2 regions of the Microbacterium protaetiae genome follow, and region 2 is predicted to be linked to the other one. Evidence: riboswitches for the same ligand, from Rfam matches in the RefSeq annotation. Region 2 holds a riboswitch; the other holds the start of a gene.
What was found. Region 2 has a riboswitch for thiamine pyrophosphate ahead of ET475_RS03865 (ECF transporter S component). Riboswitches for the same ligand answer to the same signal wherever they lie in the genome.

Region 1: it holds a riboswitch for thiamine pyrophosphate, as region 2 does, so the genes downstream of both, thiM (hydroxyethylthiazole kinase) here and ET475_RS03865 (ECF transporter S component) in region 2, are expected to answer to the same signal.

What each region holds. Positions count from the first base shown of each region.
Region 1 covers NZ_CP035494.1:2,718,394-2,727,960, forward strand. Annotated here, with positions in the region: gene galU (UTP--glucose-1-phosphate uridylyltransferase GalU) at 1-587, shown strand, start outside; gene ET475_RS12570 (GNAT family N-acetyltransferase) at 608-1,237, shown strand; gene ET475_RS12575 (large exoprotein) at 1,297-2,310, shown strand; gene ET475_RS12580 (phosphotransferase) at 2,314-3,195, opposite strand; gene thiD (bifunctional hydroxymethylpyrimidine kinase/phosphomethylpyrimidine kinase) at 3,198-4,673, opposite strand; gene thiE (thiamine phosphate synthase) at 4,670-5,317, opposite strand; gene thiM (hydroxyethylthiazole kinase) at 5,314-6,123, opposite strand; TPP riboswitch at 6,106-6,200, opposite strand; gene ET475_RS12600 (RNB domain-containing ribonuclease) at 6,235-7,671, opposite strand; gene ET475_RS12605 (proline--tRNA ligase) at 7,726-9,486, shown strand; gene ET475_RS12610 (alanine/glycine:cation symporter family protein) at 9,491-9,567, opposite strand, start outside.
Region 2 covers NZ_CP035494.1:859,698-869,264, forward strand. Annotated here, with positions in the region: gene ET475_RS03830 (DUF488 domain-containing protein) at 1-333, shown strand, start outside; gene ET475_RS03835 (HNH endonuclease family protein) at 363-1,685, opposite strand; gene ET475_RS03840 (CsbD family protein) at 1,816-1,986, opposite strand; gene ET475_RS03845 (ferredoxin) at 2,180-2,392, shown strand; gene ET475_RS03850 (aminoglycoside 3'-phosphotransferase) at 2,419-3,144, shown strand; gene ET475_RS03855 (energy-coupling factor transporter transmembrane component T family protein) at 3,154-3,960, opposite strand; gene ET475_RS03860 (ABC transporter ATP-binding protein) at 3,966-5,435, opposite strand; gene ET475_RS03865 (ECF transporter S component) at 5,437-6,072, opposite strand; TPP riboswitch at 6,066-6,174, opposite strand; gene ET475_RS03870 (D-alanyl-D-alanine carboxypeptidase family protein) at 6,209-7,594, shown strand; gene ET475_RS03875 (SLC13 family permease) at 7,619-9,199, opposite strand; gene ET475_RS03880 (J domain-containing protein) at 9,245-9,567, opposite strand, start outside.

The DNA of each region.
Region 1 (9,567 bases), 1.9 Mb from region 2:
TCCACATCGTGCGACAGGGCGAGCCGCGGGGCCTCGGCCACGCGGTGTGGCGGGCCAAGGCGCATGTCGGCGATCACCCTTTCGCGGTGCTGCTGGGCGACGACCTCATCGATGAGCGCGACCCGCTGCTGCCGACGATGCTCGACGAGTACGACAAGCGCGGCGCCACCGTCATCGCGTTGATGGAGGTGGACCCGTCGCAGATCCACATGTACGGCGCCGCCGCGGTCGAGGCCACCGACGACCCCGACGTCGTGCGGGTGACCGGTCTGGTGGAAAAGCCGGCGACCGAGGATGCCCCGTCGAATCTCGCGGTGATCGGCCGGTATGTGCTCTCTCCCGAGGTGTTCGAGATCCTCGAGCGCACCGAGCCGGGCAAGGGCGGCGAGATCCAGCTCACCGACGCGCTGGAGGAGCTCGCCGCCGACCCCGAGGCGGGTGTGTACGGAGTGGTGTTCCGCGGGCGTCGCTACGACACCGGCGATAGGCTTGATTACATCAAGGCCATCGTTCAGCTGGCCGTCGATCGAGAGGACCTCGGGCCCGAGTTGCGTCCCTGGGTCAAGGAGTTCGCCGAGACGCTGTAGTCGGTCGGGGGAGGAGCGAGATGGACCTCACTGATCCGCAGCGCCACGGGGCTGTCTCGATCCGGTTGATCCGGCAGAAAGACGCCCGCGTGCTGCAGCACGAGCTGCTCTCCAACCGCTCCTGGCTGCGGCCGTGGGAGGCCACCAGCCCCGACGGGCCGGTGTCGATGGACATGCGGCTGGGCGTGCGCCGTCTGCTGCAGCAGTATCGCGACGGCGCCGGGGTCCCCTTCGTCACGGAGTGGGACGGCCAGATCGCCGGGCAGCTGAACGTCTGGGGAATCTCGCGGGGCTCGCTGGCCTCGGCGACGATCGGGTACTGGGTCAGCGAGCGCTTCGCCGGCCGCGACATCACGCCGACGGCGGTGGCCCTGGCCACAGACATCTGCTTTCGCGAGCTGCGCCTGCACCGCATGGAGATCTGCATCCGCCCCGAGAACAAGGCGAGCCTGCGGGTCGTCGAGAAGCTCGGCTTCCGCTACGAAGGTCTGCGCCGCCGGTTCATCCACATCGATGGCGATTGGCGAGATCACTATGCGTTCGCGCTGACGCGTGAAGATGTGCCCGAGGGCGTGCTCGCGCGCTGGACGTCGGGGCGCGCGCCGCAGGATGCCGCAGCCATACCGCCGTCCGACCGGTTGCCGGCTTAGCGCGCGACACGCGCCCGCAGAGCACGGCACCGGCCGCGACGTCGCTTACCGTGGTCAGCATGGGTGGGCAGGTGTTGGGCGGGGGGATCATCGTCTTGGTGGCGGTGGTGCTGTGGCTGGTCTACCTGCTGCCCAGCTGGTACAGCCGGCATCAGTACGATGCCGCGCAGCGCAACGCCGTGCGCCTCAATCAGGCGCTGCGCGTGCTCGCCGAGACCAGCGAGACGCCCGAAGAGGTGCGTGTGGAGTTGAACGCGCGCACCGCGCTGGCCCAGCAGAAGCTGGCGCGTCGCGCGCAGGCCGAGCGCGAGCAGCTCGCGCGCAAAGCACAGGCCGAGCGCGACGGACTCGAACGTCAGATGCTCGCCGAACGCGAGCAGGCCGAACTCTCGCGGCAGCAGGTGCAGCTCGAGCAGGCGCGGCTCGACCGCGAGCGCGCCGACGCCGAGCGCCTCGCCGCCCGCGAACGTGCCGACGCCGAGCGGGCCGCGGCACAGGCGCGCGCTCGGGCCGAGATCACCGAAGCCCGCCGCCGCCCTGAGGCACGTCGAGCGCGTGCCCGGCGCCGCGCGCGCCAGACCGTGACGGTGTTCGGATGCCTCGCCCTGGCCGTTGCGGGATGGGGCGGGTTCTTCTGGGCGACCGGCGGCGCGACCACGCCGGTGTGGATCGGCGGTGCGGTGGCGCTGGTGTGTGCGCTGCTGCTGGTGCGCATGGCGCGGGTGGGCGCCCGCGCCGCAGCCGTGCCGGTCTCGGTGGCGGAGGTGGCACGAGAACGGACCGCCCGCGCACCGCAAGACATCGACCTCGCCGACGAGCGCGCCTGGCAGCCGCGTGAGCTGCCCCGGCCGCTCACGGCCTCGGCCGGCTCTCGTGCGGCCGCTGTGGTCGCCGCCGCGGCCGAGCGTGAGCAGGTGCGCCAGGCGGCGCTCGACCAGCCGCTGCGCGAGCGCGCACAGCAGTCGCGGCCCCCGCAGCTGGACACGGCGCGGCTGGCACGGACGGGCCGCGTCGACGATGCCGAGATCGAGGCGCACGTGCGCGAGCTGCTCGCCCGGCGCGCGGCCGGCTGAGCCTCACCGCCGGCCGAGCACCTGCCCGAGAGCGAAGTCGCCGAGGGCGGCCAGTTCGGCGTGGTCGTCGCTGGCAGTCAGCAGCGACGAGGTCATGCGCGCGGCCCACGCGCGCGCACGCGCCCACAGCGCGGCATCCGCCCCCGTGCGTTCGGTGTAGCGGGCGACGAACGCGCGACGGCCGTGCGGGGTGAAGGTCAGCCACGCGGTGGCCAGGTCGGTTGCCGGGTCCCCCGCGGTGACATCGCCGAAGTCGATGAGAGCGCGCAGGCCGCTCGCATCGGCGAGCATGTTGAACGGATGCGGATCGCCGTGGATCCACAGCGGTGGTCCGGGATGCCGCGGTGCGGCCGCGTCGGCGTCATACCGGGCGCGCAGCCGCCCGGTGGGGTCGGCCCGGTCTATCCGCGCGCGCACGATGTCGGCGCGCTCGGCCAGTGGCTCGCCGCGCACGGGGTTGTGCGGGGCATCGGCATCGGCGGGCATGTGCAGGGCGACCAGCGCATCGGCCAAGTCGCCCGCCCATCCGTCGCGCGCGCTCGCCGGCTGCCGGAACGCGGGTTCCCCCGCCAGCCAGGGCACGACCGACCATGACCACGGGAAGAAGTCTGTCGGGCGCCCGACGCGCACGGGCACGGGCACGGCGACCGGCAGCCGGCGTGCGAGCCGCGGCAGCACGAGCTGCTCGTGCTCGACGAGAGCGGCCGCCGCGGCGCGTCGGGGCACCCGCACCGCCAGATCGTCACCCAGGCGCACCATGACGTTGTCCCACCCGTTCGCGCCGATCACCATCGGCCGGTCGGCGAGGTCAGGATGCTGCGCGGCCAGCAGCCGTGCGACGAGGTCGCCGGTCACATCGATCTCGGCGGCGGGCATGCGGGCCATCGTCACAGGGTATCGGCACTCTCTTGCGCAAGCGGTGCCGCGAAGAACGCCCACTCGTGCCGGGCCGACGCGGTGAACGCGTCGCGCATCCGCGCGCGCAGCGCGTCGCCGGCGTCGGCGGCAGCGCGGGTGGCGATGTCGATGGCGCGCGTGGTCGCGGCGGCGAACTCCGGGTCGGCGTACGTGTCCAGCCACGCGCGGTAGGGATGCCGGGGGTGGGATGCCGCGTGCAGGCGCTCGCCGACGTCGCGGTAGATCCAGTAGCAGGGCAGCACCGCGGCCACGAGCACCGCATAGTCGCCGCGCGCTGCGGATGCGGCCAGGTGGTCCAGATACGCGGTCGTGGCGGCGCCGGGCGGCGTACTGTGGATCTCGTCGGCGCCCACCCACGATTCGTGCAGCTGCGCTTCGGCGGCCAGGCAGCGATATGCGCCGGCCGCCCAGAACTCTTGGGCGGCCGCATCCGGCGCGAGCGCACTGGCCTGGGCCAGCACCCGCGAGTAGGCGCGCAGATACAGCGCGTCTTGGGCCAGGTACCACGTGAAGGCGTCGTGTCGAAGCGAGCCGTCGCCCAGTGCGCGCACGAACGGCAGCTCATCGATGGCGGCGCGGATGTCGCCGATGTGCGTCCACCACTGCGCGGCCACCTGCGCCGGCGTCGGGCGCGTGAGAAGGCCGCCGCGGTGCCAGAGGCCCGCGAAGTGGTGCACGGGCCCGTGTCCGGTGCCGACCGCGAGCTCATCGGCGTGACGCAGACTCTCGGTGAGCCAGCGCTTGGTCTCATCCAGGGCACGCTCCCACGGTGCGCCCGCGGCACGCCGCACGGCGATGCCCGACGAGAGCGAGCACCCGGTGCCGTGGGTATGGGATGTCGCCACGCGTTCGCCGGCGAACTGGGTGAGCTGCTCGCCGGTGACGAGGGCGTCGGGCGCGTCGGCGCCGCCCAGGTGCCCGCCCTTGGCCAGCACGGCGACGCCGTGGCGGGTCGAGAGCCGCCGTGCCTGTGCGAGCACATCGGGCCAGGTCACCGCCGTCGGTTCACCGACGAGGATCGCCAGTTCGGGGATGTTCGGGGTGACCAGGTCGGCACGCGCGCACAGCGTGCGCAGCGCGTCTTCGGCGTCGGCATCCAGCAGCCGGTCACCGCTCGTGGCCACCATGACGGGATCGAGCACCACCACCGGCGGCCGCACCCGGTCGAGCCAGGCGGCCACCGTCGCTATCACCTGTGTGGTGCCGAGCATGCCGATCTTCACAGCGTCGATGGCGACGTCGTCTGAGACGGCGTCGAGCTGTGCCGCGAGAAAAGACACCGGCGGCGTGTGCACCTCGCGCACACCACGCGTGTTCTGGGCCACCAGCGCGGTGACCACCGCCATGCCGTAGCCGCCGCCGGCGGCGATGCTCTTCAGATCGGCCTGGATGCCGGCACCCCCGGTGGGATCGGTGCCGGCGATGCTGAGAACCCGGGGGATCATCGTGCCTGCTCCCACGCGGTGCGCAGCGCGCGCGTCGCCTGCTCGGGGTCGCCGGCGCCGCAGACGGCCGAGACGACGGCGGCACCCGCGGCCCCCGCCGCCCGCAACAGCGGCACATCGGCCACGGTGACGCCGCCGATCGCCACGGCGGGCAGCGTGCTGGTGCGAACGAGCGCGGCGAACGCATCGTGGCCGAGTGGGGCGGGCGCGTCGGGCTTGGTCGTGGTAGCGTGCAGCGCTCCGACACCGACGTAGCTGGCCCCGTCCGCGGCGGCGCGCGCGAGCTGTTCGGGCGTCGACGCGCTGACCCCCAAGACGGCTCCGGTGCCGATGAGCTGCCGCACCGTGCGCGCCGGCAGGTCGGACTGGCCCACATGCACACCGGCCACCCGGGCTCCGGCCGCGCGTGCGGCCAGATACACGTCGATGCGGTCATTCACGAGCACGGTCATCCCGGGTGGCACGACCTCGCAGATGCGCAGCACCGTGGCGAGAAAGTCGCGCGCTGGGGCGTGCTTCTCGCGCACCTGCACGCAGCCGGCGCCACCGCGCGCGGCTGCGGCAACCACCTCGGCCACATCGTGCCCGGCCGCAGCCGCCACCGCGGCATCGGTCACCAGATACACCGACAGGTCGCCGTTCATGCGATCACCGCGCGCTCGTCGAGCTGCTCGGGCGTGAGGGCGGCCAGCGCGTCGAGGAACGCCACCGCGAACGAGCCCGGACCGGCGCTGCGCGCAGCGGCGAGTTCGGCCGCCACCGTGTAGACGAGAACCGCGGATGCCGCGGCCTGCAGCCGATCGGAGTCGACCGCCGCGAACGCCGCCATGACAGCACCCAGGGCGCAGCCGCCGCCGGTCACCCGGGTCAACAGCGGTGTGCCGTTGCCGATGCGGATGACGCGCTCGCCGTCGGTGATCGCGTCCACCGGCCCCGATACTGCAACCACGGCACCGGTGCGCGCAGCCAGCGTCCGTGCGGACGGCAGCGCGGCCTCGACGTCGTCGGTGGCATCGACACCGCGTCCGCCGGCGCCGTCGCCGGCCAGCGCCAGCAGCTCGGAGGCATTGCCGCGGATGATGGTGGGCCGCCGTTCGCGCAGCGCGTGAGCGAGCTCGGTGCGGATCGGCAACGCGCCGATGGCCACCGGATCGAGCACCCAGGGCACCCGCGCCTCGTCGGCGGCCGCGACAGCCTCGAGCATCGCGGTGCGCTGCTCGGCGTGCGGGGTGCCCAGGTTCACCAGCACGCCGCCGGCGATCCGCGCGAACGGCCCGGCTTCGCCGGGCAGATCGGTCATGGCGGGGGCGGCGCCCAGGGCCAGCAGCACGTTGGCCGTGAAATTCGTCACGACAGCATTTGTCAGGCACTGCACGAGCGGCGCGTGGGCGCGCACCTCGAGCAGGGCGGAACGGGCAGAAGACTGCAGAGTGCGCGTCATGCGCGACATCCCTTCGCTAGTACGAACTAGAGCAGGTTCGACGGGTGTGATCTCAGCCCCAGTGCGGGGCACCCCGTGTCACGGTGTGCGTGTCAGCTTAGCGCTGTCGCCGGCGCCCGTTCATGCCGGCACCATGTCGATCTCGCCGGTTGCCACGTCAGCGCGCTGCAGGCGCAGCTGCACAGTGGTACCGGCTGCGGCATCCAGATCGGGAACCTTCACCGACACCAGCGGACCGGTCAGCTGCACGCGCGCCCCATCGCCGCGGTGGCCGAGCACGACGCCCGTGAACACGCGGTTCTCGTGCCCGGTGAGCACGGCTGCCTCCACGCGGTCGACGGTCGCGTTCTCCAGGCGCGCGGCGCGCTGATCAGCACGACCCATGAGCTTGGGAAGCTCGGGCAGGCTCTCGCGCGCCCAGGCAGGCACATCGTGCCCGTTGGCCAGAGCTTCGCACACGACCAGCGACCAGCGGTCGACAAGGCGGCGCAGCGGAGCGGTGGTGTGCGCGTAGGGCGCCGCGATCGCCGATTGCACGGTGTCTTTCGGAGGCTCGCCGTCGAAAGCGGTGTATCCGGCTCCGCGAAACAGGCTCGCTGCGGCATCCTGCACCGCCAAGGTCGCCGGGTCATCCCCGTGCAGGGTGCGCAGGTATTCGCCATAGCCGATGTCTTCGGGCCAGTCCAGGCCCAGCGCCACGGTCTGCGCACGGAAGGCGGCCACGTCGTCGGGGTCGGCCTCGGGCATGGTGCGCAGGATGCCGATGCCGCCGTCGAGCATGATGCGAGCCGCCGCCATGCCGGTCAGCAGCGACACGTGCGCGTTCCAGTCCTCGACCGGCAGCGTGCGCCGCCGCTCGAGCCGATAGGTTCCATCGGCCGGCGAAACGTCGATCTCGGGCGAATTCAGGCTCGCCCCGCCCCGTTCCCGCTCGCGTTCGGTGCGCTGCTGTCCAAACCACGGCAGGGCCAGCAGCGAGGCGGGCCCAGAACCGTCGTCGATGGCCCGCTGCGCGTCTTCGTAGGTCCACTGTGCGCGTGAGCGCACGACGGCCCGTACCAGCGTCGTGCGCCGGGGCACCGCGCGTTCGTCGAGCTCGAACCGCCACACGAACGCGCGGCGGTCCTGCCCGGGAAGCAGCGATGCGGCGCCCTCGCTGAGCACGGCCGGGTGCAGCCGGATGTGCCCGTCGACGGCGTACAGCGTGACGCCGCGGGCGCGTGCTTCTGCGTCGAGCGCACCGGTGGGCTGCACGAAGGCGGGAACGTCGGCGATGGCATAGTGCAGCACGGCGCCGTCGGCGGTGCGCTGAAGGTGCAGCGCCTGGTCGAGGTCGCGCGAGCCTTCGGGGTCGATGGTGAGCAGCTCGACATCGCGCAGGTCGTGCACCTCGCCGCTCGGCTCGGCCCGCACGTGGTGGGCCGCGGCCTGCGCTTCGGCGAGGACGTCGGCGGGAAAACCATCGGGCAGATCCAGCTGCGTGCGCAACGCGGCCAGCGACGCCGCCAGGGCGTCGCCGGTGGCGGGGGAGACGAGATGAGGGCGACGAGCGGACACGTGGTCAGTGTACGCAGACGGGCCGCGGCATCCACCCCCGTACACTGGGGGATCGTGGTCACACGTCTGTCGAAGTTCTTCGTTCGCACCCTTCGGGAAGACCCCGCCGAGGCGGAGGTCCAGTCTCACAAGCTGCTCGTGCGCGCCGGGTACATCCGCCGCCAGGCCGCCGGCGTGTTCGCCTGGCTGCCGCTCGGTCTGCGGGTGAAGGCGAAGATCGAGCGGATCATCCGCGACGAGATGGCGGCCGCCGGCGCGCAGGAAGTGCACTTCCCCGCGCTCATGCCGCGTGACCCGTACCAGGCGACCGGCCGGTGGGACGAGTACGGCGATCTGCTGTTCCGCCTGCACGACCGCAAGGGCGCCGACTACCTGCTGGCACCCACGCACGAAGAGGCCTTCACGCTGCTGGTGAAAGACCTGTACTCGTCGTACAAGGACCTGCCGCTGACGATCTACCAGATCCAGGACAAGTACCGCGACGAGGCGCGTCCCCGTGCCGGCCTGCTGCGCGGGCGCGAGTTCACGATGAAGGACGCCTATTCGTTCGACTACACCGACGAGGGGCTGGACGCCTCGTACTTCGCCCAGCGCGACGCCTACGAGCGCATCTTCGCGCGCCTGGGTCTGGAGTACGTGATAGTGAAAGCGGATGCCGGAGCGATGGGCGGCTCGCGCAGCGAGGAGTTCCTGCACCCGACCGCGGTCGGCGAAGACACCTTCGTGCGCTCGGCGGGCGGCTACGCCGCCAACGTCGAGGCGTTCACGACGGTGGTGCCCAGCCCTCTGCCGTTCGATGAGGCGCCGGCGCCGGTCGTCTTCGACTCGCCGAACACCCCGACCATCGAGACTCTCGTCGCGCACTGCAACGCGGTGCTCGACGGCGAATACACCGCCGCCGACACGCTGAAGAACGTCGTGCTGGCCCTCACGCACCTGGACGGCACCCGCGAGCTCGTCGTCGTCGGCATCCCGGGCGACCGCGACGTCGACGACAAGCGCGCCGAGGTCGCCTTCGCCCCCGCCGAGGTCGAGGCGGCCACCCCCGAGGACTTCGCGAAGCACCCGTTGCTGACAAAGGGCTACATCGGGCCATGGTCGGCGACGGGCCCGGTGCTGGGTGAAGAGTCGGCCACCGGCATCCGGTACTTCCTCGATCCCCGCGTCGTGGACGGTACCCGCTGGATCACCGGTGCGAACATCGACCAGAAGCACGTGCACTCTCTGGTGGCCGGCCGCGACTTCGTCGGCGACGGTTTCGTCGAGGTCGCCACCGTGCGCGACGGCGACCCAGCCCCCGACGGCTCCGGTCCCGTGCATCTGGCGCGCGGCATGGAGATCGGGCACGTCTTCCAGCTCGGTCGCAAGTACGCCGAGGCTCTGGGACTGAAGGTGCTCGATGAGAACGGCAAGCTGGTGACCGTGACGATGGGCTCGTACGGCATCGGCGTCACCCGTATTCTCGCGATCATCGCCGAACTGAACAACGACGAGCGGGGCCTGGTCTGGCCCGCATCGGTGGCGCCGTTCGACGTGCACGTGGTGGCCACGGGTAAGGATGCCGCGGCGTTCGAGCTGGCCGAGCAGCTGTCGGCTCAGCTGGAGGCGGCCGGGTTCGACGTGCTCTACGACGACCGCCCCAAGGTGTCGCCGGGAGTCAAGTTCGGCGACGCCGAGCTCATCGGCGTGCCGCGCGTGCTCGTGGCCGGCCGGGGTGCGGCATCCGGCGAAGTGGAGCTGTGGAACCGGCGCACCGGCGAGCGCGAGACGCTGCGGGCCGCCGAGGCGGTGGCGCGGCTGATCGCCGAACGCTGACCGTTCAGCCCTGCACCCCGGTGTGGTGCAGGTGGTCGCGGTGCTTTTCGCCCCGTGCCCGCTGGGAGATCACCCCGAGCG
Region 2 (9,567 bases):
CGCGTGTACGACGAGCCCGCCGCATCCGACGGCTTTCGCGTGCTTGTCGACCGGCTCTGGCCACGCGGGCTGTCGAAGGAGAAGGCCGACATCGACCTCTGGGCGAAAGACATCGCACCCTCCGCAGAATTGCGCAAGGCCTTCCACCACGGGGGAATGCCATTCGACGAGTTCGTGAAGGCCTACCGCGCCGAGCTGCGGGGCAATGCGGCCGAGGTGGCGAAGCTGCGCGACGAGATCGCCGGCCGCGACGTGGTCACACTGCTGTACGCGATGAACGACACCGAGCACAACCACGCCGGGCTCGTGCGCGACGCGCTCGCGCCGGCCTAGCATCGCCCCCAGCCCGTGTAGCCCGCGGGTCAGCTCGCTCGCCAGCGCGCCCTTTCCTCGCCGGCTTTACGCGTGCAGGTCATCGATGTGCCCTTCGCCGTCTCGCCCTGAGCACCGACCGGTGCGCAGAACGATCCGGGGTGCACCACGTTGGGCGCCGTGGCCTTGGGCGCCGCGGGCTTCGGCGCCGCGGGCTTCGGCGCGGCAGATGTGGGTGCGGTGGCCTTGGGCGCGGTCGACGTCGTCTTCTTCGGCGCGGGTGCTGTGACCGCGGCATCCGGCATCAGAGTGATGGTGCCTGGCGACGCGGTCTTCTGCTGCGGGCACCCCTGCAGAATGCGCGCCATCGCATCGCGCTCTGCTGCGGTCACCCAGAGGCGGTACGCGGCCTTGACCGTGATCTGCCGCGCGACATACGCACAGCGGTAGCCTTTTGCCGCCGGCAGCCACGTGGCGGCGTTGCCTGCCTGCTTCTGCGCGTTCGAGCGCCCGTCGACGGCGAGCAGGTTCAGCGGGTCGTTCGCTAGCGCTTCGCGCTGCGCCTGGCTCAGTTGCTGCGCGCCGCTTTGCCACGCATCCATGAGAGCGACGACGTGATCGATCTGCACAGCCGTCGAGGTGCCCTGCCCACGCTGAAAGTCGATCGTCGCACCCGTGTAGGGGCTGCGCAGCACTCCGGTGAGCACGACGCACCCGTGCGTGTTCGCCTTCACCGTCACCGTCGTCAGATCGCGACGCAGAATGTCGTTGCGGGTGTCGCACCCGTTGCGGTCGACGTCCTTCCACGCCGCGCCGAACTTCTCGGTGCGGTCATACCCGGTCTTGGGTGCGCGTCCCTTGACCGGCAGAGTCGCGAGAACCGCGAGTGCCGTGCCCGGCTGCGCCTTTGGCGTCGCCGGCGTGGCCGACTTTGGCGCGGTGGACGCGGAGGCGGTCGGCGTGACTGCAGTGGGTGAGGGGGTGGATGCCGCGGCCGTCGTGTCGGCCGGTGTCGGTGTCGGTGTCGGTGCGGCCGAGGCCGTATACACGCCGACCTCACCGGCGCTGATCGACGGCGCTGCCGGCATCGCCGGCGCAGCTGCCGCGTCGGGGTTGGTCGCGCCGTACACACCCGCGCCCACGCACATCACCACGAGCGCTCCGGTGGCCACACCCGCACCCGCCTTGCGCCCGGCCAGTGCGAGCCAGGACGGCCGTCGGGTGGCGAGCGTGTACACGCCCGTGCCGAGCGCGATGAACCCGGCCATGATGAGCACGCCGCCGATACCCGTCGAGAACCCGCTCACCAGAAGCGCGAACGAGGCCAGCACGATGCCGACCCGTGTCGAAGGCCTGCGCAGCCGTCTCTTCATCGCCGATCTCCCCTGGCGCCACCGGCACCCCTACTCTGGCTCGCCCCGTTCCCATCGAACATGAGAACCGTCTCATAATACGTGATGGCCGGGACCACACAGGTCCCGGCCATCACGATCAGCGTGCGGCTCAGTCGAGGGCGTCCTTCACGTCTTCGACCGCCTTCTTGGCTCCAGCCTTGGCCTGATCGAGCTTTCCCTCTGCCTCCAGCCCCTTGTCGTCGGTCGCCTTGCCGGCCGCTTCTTTGCCCTTGCCCTTGAGGTCTTCGGCCGCGTTCTTGATCTTGTCGTCGAGTCCCATGATGTTCTCCTTCGCTCAGCGCACAGTTCGTGTGTTCTGCGCGACTCTTATCTGCCATCCGATCCGACCTGCGCCGCGAAAGTAAGGGGGTTGACGGCGCCGGGCCGACGTGCCTCGACCGCAGACGGATACCGAAGAACCACGACCAGGTGTCGGCCACGCCGGTACCGTGGATGATGCAAGGAGGCATCTCATGAAAGTCATCGTGAATCCGACCACCTGCATAGCCTCCGGCAATTGCGGTCTGACGGCTCCTCGAGTATTCGCGAACCGTGAAGAGAATGACGGCTTCGTCAGCCTGCTCGACGAGCACCCGCCGCGATCGGAATGGGATGCCGTGCGCGAGGCCGTCGCGCTGTGCCCCTCGGCGACGCTCTCCATCGAAGAAGAAGACGCCGACGTATAAGAACCCGCCTACGGCAGGATGAACGCATGTCGATACCGACCGAGCCGGTCGCGGTGCCCGACCGGGTGCAGCGTCTGGCCCGCGGCGCCGCGCTGACGCCGGTCTGGATCAACGAGCTGGGCGGCATCACCTTTCGCACGAACGATGCGCGATACATCAAGTGGGGGCCGCGGCATCCCGAACTCGACGTCATCGCCGAGGCGGAGCGATTGGCCTGGGCGGCCGTCTACGCGTCCGTTCCGCGCGTGCTCGATGCCGGCCGCGACGCGGGCGAGGGATGGCTGGTCACGGCCGCGATCGACGGCTCTTCGGCGGTCGATCCGCGCTGGATCGCCGAGCCGCGCGCGGCGGTGCGTGCGGTCGGCCAAGGACTGCGGGTGCTGCACGACGCGCTTCCGGTCGATCAGTGTCCGTTCGAGTGGAGCGTGCCATCGCGCCTCGGCGATGCGACGGGCCGCGGCATCCACGTTCCCGACCACCTGCGCGTTCCCCCGCCGGTCGATGTGCTCGTGGTCTGCCACGGCGACGCCTGCTGCCCGAACACACTGCTCGACGATGCGGGTGAGCCGGTCGCGCACGTCGACCTCGGCTCGCTGGGCGTCGGTGACCGGTGGGCCGACATCGCCGTCGCGTCGATGAGCACCGAGTGGAACTATGGGCCCGGCTGGGACGACGAGCTCATCGCCGCGTACGGCGTCGAGCCCGACCGCGAACGCCTCGCCTACTACCGCGCGCTGTGGAACGCGACGTGAGCCCGGCTGTCACGACCACACGAAGCGGAATGTCCCCGCCCAGACGGCGACGGCCAGCGCAAGGGCGATGAGCAGCACCCCGCCGGCCAGCGCCACGGCGTCGCGCGCGTGCAGTTCGGATCGACGCGCCCAGGTGCGGTGTCGATCGGCGCCGAATCCGCGGGCCTCCATCGCCATCGCCAGCTTCGTGCCGCGCCGCACGGCGAACACCAACAGCACGAACGCCATCGAGAAGAACCGACGCAGCGCGCCCCGATCACCGACGCCGCGCGCACGACGCGCAAGCTCCATCTGACGCCAGTCGTCCAGAAACAGGCCGAGCGTGCGGGTGCCCGCGAGCACCCCGAGCACGAATCGCGCCGGCAGATGCACGATCTGTGCCAGAGCCCCGGCGAGGTCGATCGGGTCAGTGCGGCCGAACAGCAGGATCGTCGGAAGCGCGAGGGCAAACACGCGCACTCCGACCGCAACCGCCAGCGCTATCGAAGCATCACTGATGGTCGCATGCCAGAACGTCGCATAGATCTGCCCGCCCGGGTCGGCGTACAGCAGCATGCTCACGCCGGCGATCGGCGCCACCAGCAGAATCGGCAGCAACCGCCGCAGCACCACGCGCAGCCGCAGCCCGGTCAGCGGCACGCACAGCAGCTGCAGCATCACGGCCACCAGGGCGCTGACGGCGTCGATCGATGCCAACAGCGGAATCGACAGCACCAGGGCCAGCACGATCTTCGTCGCGGGGTTCACGCCATCCAGCCATGCCGCCGGTGGGGGCGGGACAGACGTGGATGCCGCTGCCCGCGCGCTCTCGGTCACGGCGCTCACGCCGCCACCCCCTCGGCCGATGCATCGGCGACCAGCTCGAGGTGCCGCCCGCCGAGATGTCGCACCACGCCCTCATCGTGGGTCACCGTGACCACCGCCGTGCCGCGGCCGATCTCTTCTTGCAGCAAGTGCACGAGTGAGATCCACCCCACCCGGTCCTGTCCGAACGTCGGCTCGTCGAGCACCACGACGCGGGGACCGGTGGCCAGCACGGTGGCCACCGAGAGCCGCCGCTTCTGCCCGCCCGAGAGCGTGAACGGATTCGCGCGGGCCAGCCGAGCCAGCCCGAGGCGTTCGAGCAGTTCGTCGACCACCCGCGACACGGCCGCGTCAGCGTGGCGCAGCGCGCGGGGACCGACTGCAAGCTCGTCCCGCACGGTCTGTGCAAGAAACTGGTGCTCGGGCTCCTGAAACACCGTGCCGATGCGCGTGAGCAGTTCGCGGGAGCGCCAGGTCGACGGCCGCCGCCCTCGCCGCCCCGCAAGCTCCGGCGCCGAGACGACCTCCCCCGAAAACTCGGGCAACAACCCGGCCAGCGAGAGTGCGAGCGTCGACTTGCCGATTCCGTTGGGCCCCGTGATGACCGTGGCCGCCCCGGCGGGCACGTCGAACGACAGCCCCCGGCGCACCGCGACTCGCCCATCGCGCGACACCGCCAGCTCCCGAGCTGCCAGCACGGGCGCAGCATCCGCCCCTCGTGCAAGCGCCGGCAGAGCGATGGCCTGTCCGGGCACCCATACGCCCGCGGCCGCCAGCGCCATGCCGGCGCTGGCGAACACGGCGTCGGGTGCACCGTCGGCCAGCAGCCCGCCCTCGGCATCGAGCACTATCACCCGTGTCATCAGATCGGCCCACACCTCGGTGCGGTGCTCGATGACGATCAGTGTCGAACCGGTCGCCGCCACGGCGCGTTCGATCGCCGTGCGCACTTCGCGCACGCCGGTGGGGTCGAGGTTGGCCGTCGGCTCGTCCAGCAGTACGACTCCGGGACGCATCGCCAGCACGCCGGCAATCGCCAGGCGCTGCTTCTGGCCGCCCGACAGCTGGGCGGTCGAGCGATCCCACGGCACATCGAGGCCGACGTCATCGAGCGCCTCGGCGATGCGTGCCGGGATCTCGGCGGGGGGCATGCCGAGGTTCTCGCACCCGAACGCGACATCGTCGCCCACCCGCGAGAGCACGACCCCGGCATCCGGATCCTGGAGCACGAGTCCCACGCGGCCCCGCTGCGCCTCGGGCGCCTCGCCGTCGACGGTGAGCCGACCACTCAGTTCACCTTCGTCGGCGCCGCCGAGCAGCCCGGCGATGCCGGCCAGCAGCGTCGACTTGCCCGCGCCCGAAGCGCCCAGCAGCAGCACCCGCTCACCGGGTTCGATAGTGAATGTGACGTCACGAACGGCGGGGGCCTTGCGGCCGGCGTAGCGCCAGCCCCAGCCCGCCGCCTCGATGCGCGCCGGACGGGTCATCTCAGACCTCTTCGCGTGTTTCCCGCCCCGCCGCGAACCGGCTGAGTGCACCGGTCGCGGCCAGCGCCCGCACCAGCAGCCAACCGACCAGACCGGCAAGCAGCGCCCCCGACACGACGATGGCACCGAGGTAGATGAGGTTGAACTCAAGCGTCTTCAGGAAGTTCGGCGAGCTGCCGTAGAACAGCTCGAAGACCCAGGAGCCCAGACCTGCCACGACGCCCGAGAGCATCGCGACGGGCAGGGTGAACCGGCGGTAGAAGAACAGCAGAAAGACCAGCTCGGCCCCCAGCCCCTGCGCAATGCCCTCGAGCACCGTCGAGACGCCCCAGACGTTGCCGATCAGCATCGAGACGATCGCGGCCACCACCTCGACCAGCAGCGCCGCACCCGGCTTGCGGATCACGAGGCCGCCCACCACGCCACCGAGCAGCCAGATGCCCACGGCGATGCCACCGAAGCCCGGGGTGAGCGCGTCAGCCGCCTCGAACCAGGCGTACCCGATGGTGTTCCAGGCCCAGAACACCAGACCTATCGCGACGCCCAGCACGGCGCCCACGACGATGTCGACGACACGCCAGTTCAGACGGCGGGTGGATGCCGCGGCCTGCGGCGGTGCGGACGTAGACGTGTGCATTGATGCTCCCTTCCTGCGCTGGCATGACCCAGATCAGGTTCGACGGTCGAAGCTGTGGTGCTTCCTCTCAGCCCGGCACACCGGACTCCCGTGGTTGTGCCCGTCAGTATAGCCGCGTCTCCGGTAACGTGGACGGGTGGCGACCACCGACTCCCCGCTCGACGAACCGGCTGCGGAGTCGTCGACAACCAGCCCGGCGCGGGCGCTGGGCTGGTGGGATGCCACGTCGCTGACGGCCCCGGCACGCACGGTGTCGTTCGACGTGTCGTCGACGGCGAATCCGGCCGTGGCCTATCTGCTGGCCGAACGGCCCCGACGCTCGCCTCTGCGCCCGGGCCTTATCGTTCCGTGGGCACTGGTCGTGCTGGTGATCGCGGCGTACTGCACGACAATGGCGGTCTGGCCCCTCACCGCCGTCGCACCGCAGGTCGTCTCTGCCACCGTGCAGCCGGTGACGGCACAAGCGGCATCCCTCACCTGGCCGAAGAAGGGCGCGGCCGGTGTCGGCGTCGAAGGGCTCGGCGATGCCGTGGCCTCGACCTCAGACCAGAGTTCGATAGCGAGCATCACCAAGGTCGTGACGGCGCTGATGGTGCTCGAGAAGAGTCCCGTCACGAAGAAGGATCAGGGCGAAGAGTTCCGCTTCACCTACGCCGACACCCTCGAATACTGGAACTACCTGCGCAACAACGAGTCGGCCCTGGATGTGCCGGCGGGCGGGTCGCTGACCGAGTACCAGATGCTCGAGGGCATGCTGGTCGGCTCGGCCAGCAACTACGCGGCACGGCTGGCGTCGAATTGGTGGTCGTCGGACTGGACGTTCGCGACGGCCGCCAACGCGTGGCTCGATGCGCGCGGCATCAGCGGGATCACCATCACCGACCCGACCGGCTTCGACCACGGCAACACCGCCACGCCCGCCGCCCTCATCGACGTCGCCGAGCTGGCGATGGCCGATTCGACGATCGCCGGCATCGTGAAACAGAAGAAGATCACGCTGCCCGGGGCCGGCGAGGTGGCCAACACCAACGAGCTGCTCTCAGACGCCGGCGTGGTCGGCCTGAAGACCGGCACGCTCGACGGGTACGACCTGCTCTCGGTGAAGAACGTCACAATCGGCGACACGACGGTGCGAGTGGTCGCCAGCGTGCTCAACCAGCCTGATTCGAAGACACGGTGGTCGGTGTCGCGCGACGTTCTCGCCCAGGTCGAGGCACAGCTGAAGGCCTCGCCATCGGTGCCCGCGGGCACGACCGTCGGCACCGTGCACACCCGATGGGGCGAGACGGTGCCGATCGTGACGGCGGCGCAGGCCGATGTCGTGCTCTGGAACGGCGCGTCGGCGAAGGTGTCGAGCACCCTGAAGCTGGGCGACTGGTCGGCGGGTGCGAAGGCCGGCACGCTGAGCGCGGCGGGGCCGGTGAACACGACGACGGTGGATGCCACGCTGTCGGCAGATCTCGAAGGCCCCGGTTTCTGGTGGCGGCTCACCCATCCGCTCGACCTGCTCGGAATCGGCTGAGCCCGTGTCGCCCAGCGGCCGCGCTCAGAAGCGCCAGATGAGCGGCACGTACAACACCGCCACGGCCAAGAAGATCAGCGAGAGCGGCAGCCCGAGCCGCCAGTAGTCGCCGAAGCGGTAGCCGCCGGGCTGCATCACCATGAGGTTCACCGGTGTTGCTATCGGTGTGAGAAAGGCCGCCGCACCGACCACCGTCAGCGCCATCATGAAGGGCTGGATGCTCACGCCCAACGTCTGCGAGACAGACACGGCGATGGGTGCCACCACCAGTACGGTGGCCAGGTTCGAGATGAACTGCCCGAGCACCAGAGTGACCACACACAGGGTGAGCAGGGCCAGCACCGGTGAGGCCCCACCGGTCAGCGACAGCACCCCGTGGGCGACAACGTCGGCCGCGCCGGTGGAGACGAACGCCTGCGACAGCGGGAACATCCCGGCGATGAGGATCACCGTGGTCCACGAGATCGAGCGGTACACCTGCGGCAGCGTCAGCACGCGGCTCAGCAGCAGCGCACCGGTGGCCAGCAGGCCCACCACGGCCGGCGGCACGAACCCGGTCGCCAGCAGCACCACCATGAGGGCGAGGATCACCAGCGAGCGCTTCGCACCGCGGCCCAGCGGAACGGCACGCTGCAGGGTCTGCGGCGGGGTCACCGCTATCACATCGGACGAGCCGACATAGCGCTCCAGCGCCGCCCAGGGTCCTTGCACGAGCACAGCATCGCCGGCGCGCAGGGTGAGTTCGCCGCCGTGCACGCCGGTGACATCGGCGTCGCCGTCGCCGCGTCGCACCCCGAGGATCACGAGATTCTCGTCCCGCGTGGTCATTCCGGCGTACACGGTGCGGCCGATGTAGTGCGAGCGCGGGGCGATCATGACCTCGACGGCGCCGTCGCGGGCGCTGAAGAGCTGATTCGTGTCGGCCGAGACCGCATAGCTCTCGCGAAGCCGCTGCGCGGTGCGGCTGTTGTCGGCGACATCAAGATGCTCGGGGTCGCGCGAGGGCAGCAGCCGATCGCCGAACAGCGCCACGAACACGACGGTGAGCACCACGAGCGGCACCCCCGCCAACGCGAACTCGAAGAATCCGAACGGCCTGCCCCCGGCGGCGGCCGCCGCCTGCGAGACGACGACGTTCACCGGCGTGCCGGTCAGAGTCAGCAGTGACCCGGCGCTGGCGGCGAAGGCCAGGGGGATCAACAATCGAGAGGGCACCAGTCCCGCGCGCACGGCGACGACCACGACGACCGGCAACAGGGCCGCGACCGCGCCGTTGATGCTGATGAACGCCGACATGATGGCGGCGATCAGCATGACCACGACCAGCAGGATGCCGCGCCCCGATCCGACGCGGCTGATCACCCGCTGTCCCACCCAGGCGGTGACCCCGGTCGCATCCAGAGATTCGCTGACGATGAAGAGGGTCGCGATGAACACCACCGTCGGGTCGCCGAAGCCCGACAGCGCCTCGGGAAGAGTGAGCACCCCGGTCGCCCAGAGCGCCAGGGCGACGCCGACCGCTACCACCGGGAGCGGGATCTTTCCGGTCACGAAGGCGACGACCGCGAGGCCGAGGATGACGAACGTGGCGATGATGGGGTCCACTCGCCCACAGTAGCGACTTGGGTGCGCGTGCGCGCCTCTTGGACGCTACGCGAAACGCAGCGTCTGGTTCAGTCGGGTGCGCACATCGAAGATCTCGTTACCGCCGATCTCGTGCGCGCCGGGAATGCCCTGGCGCAGCACATTGGCCAGCGAGCTGCGCGCCACCAGCGCGGTGCGCACACCGCGCACCTTTCCGAGGTTTTCGACGGGCTGCACCAGATCATCGTCGGGCAGCACCACGATGCCCCCGCCGAAGCGCACGCGCGCGTCGCGGGCTATCGTGCGGATGCCCGCGATCAGATCGGCGATCGGCGTGCCGGCCACGGCATCCCCCACCAACTCGCCCCGCCGAACCTGCACCGGACCAC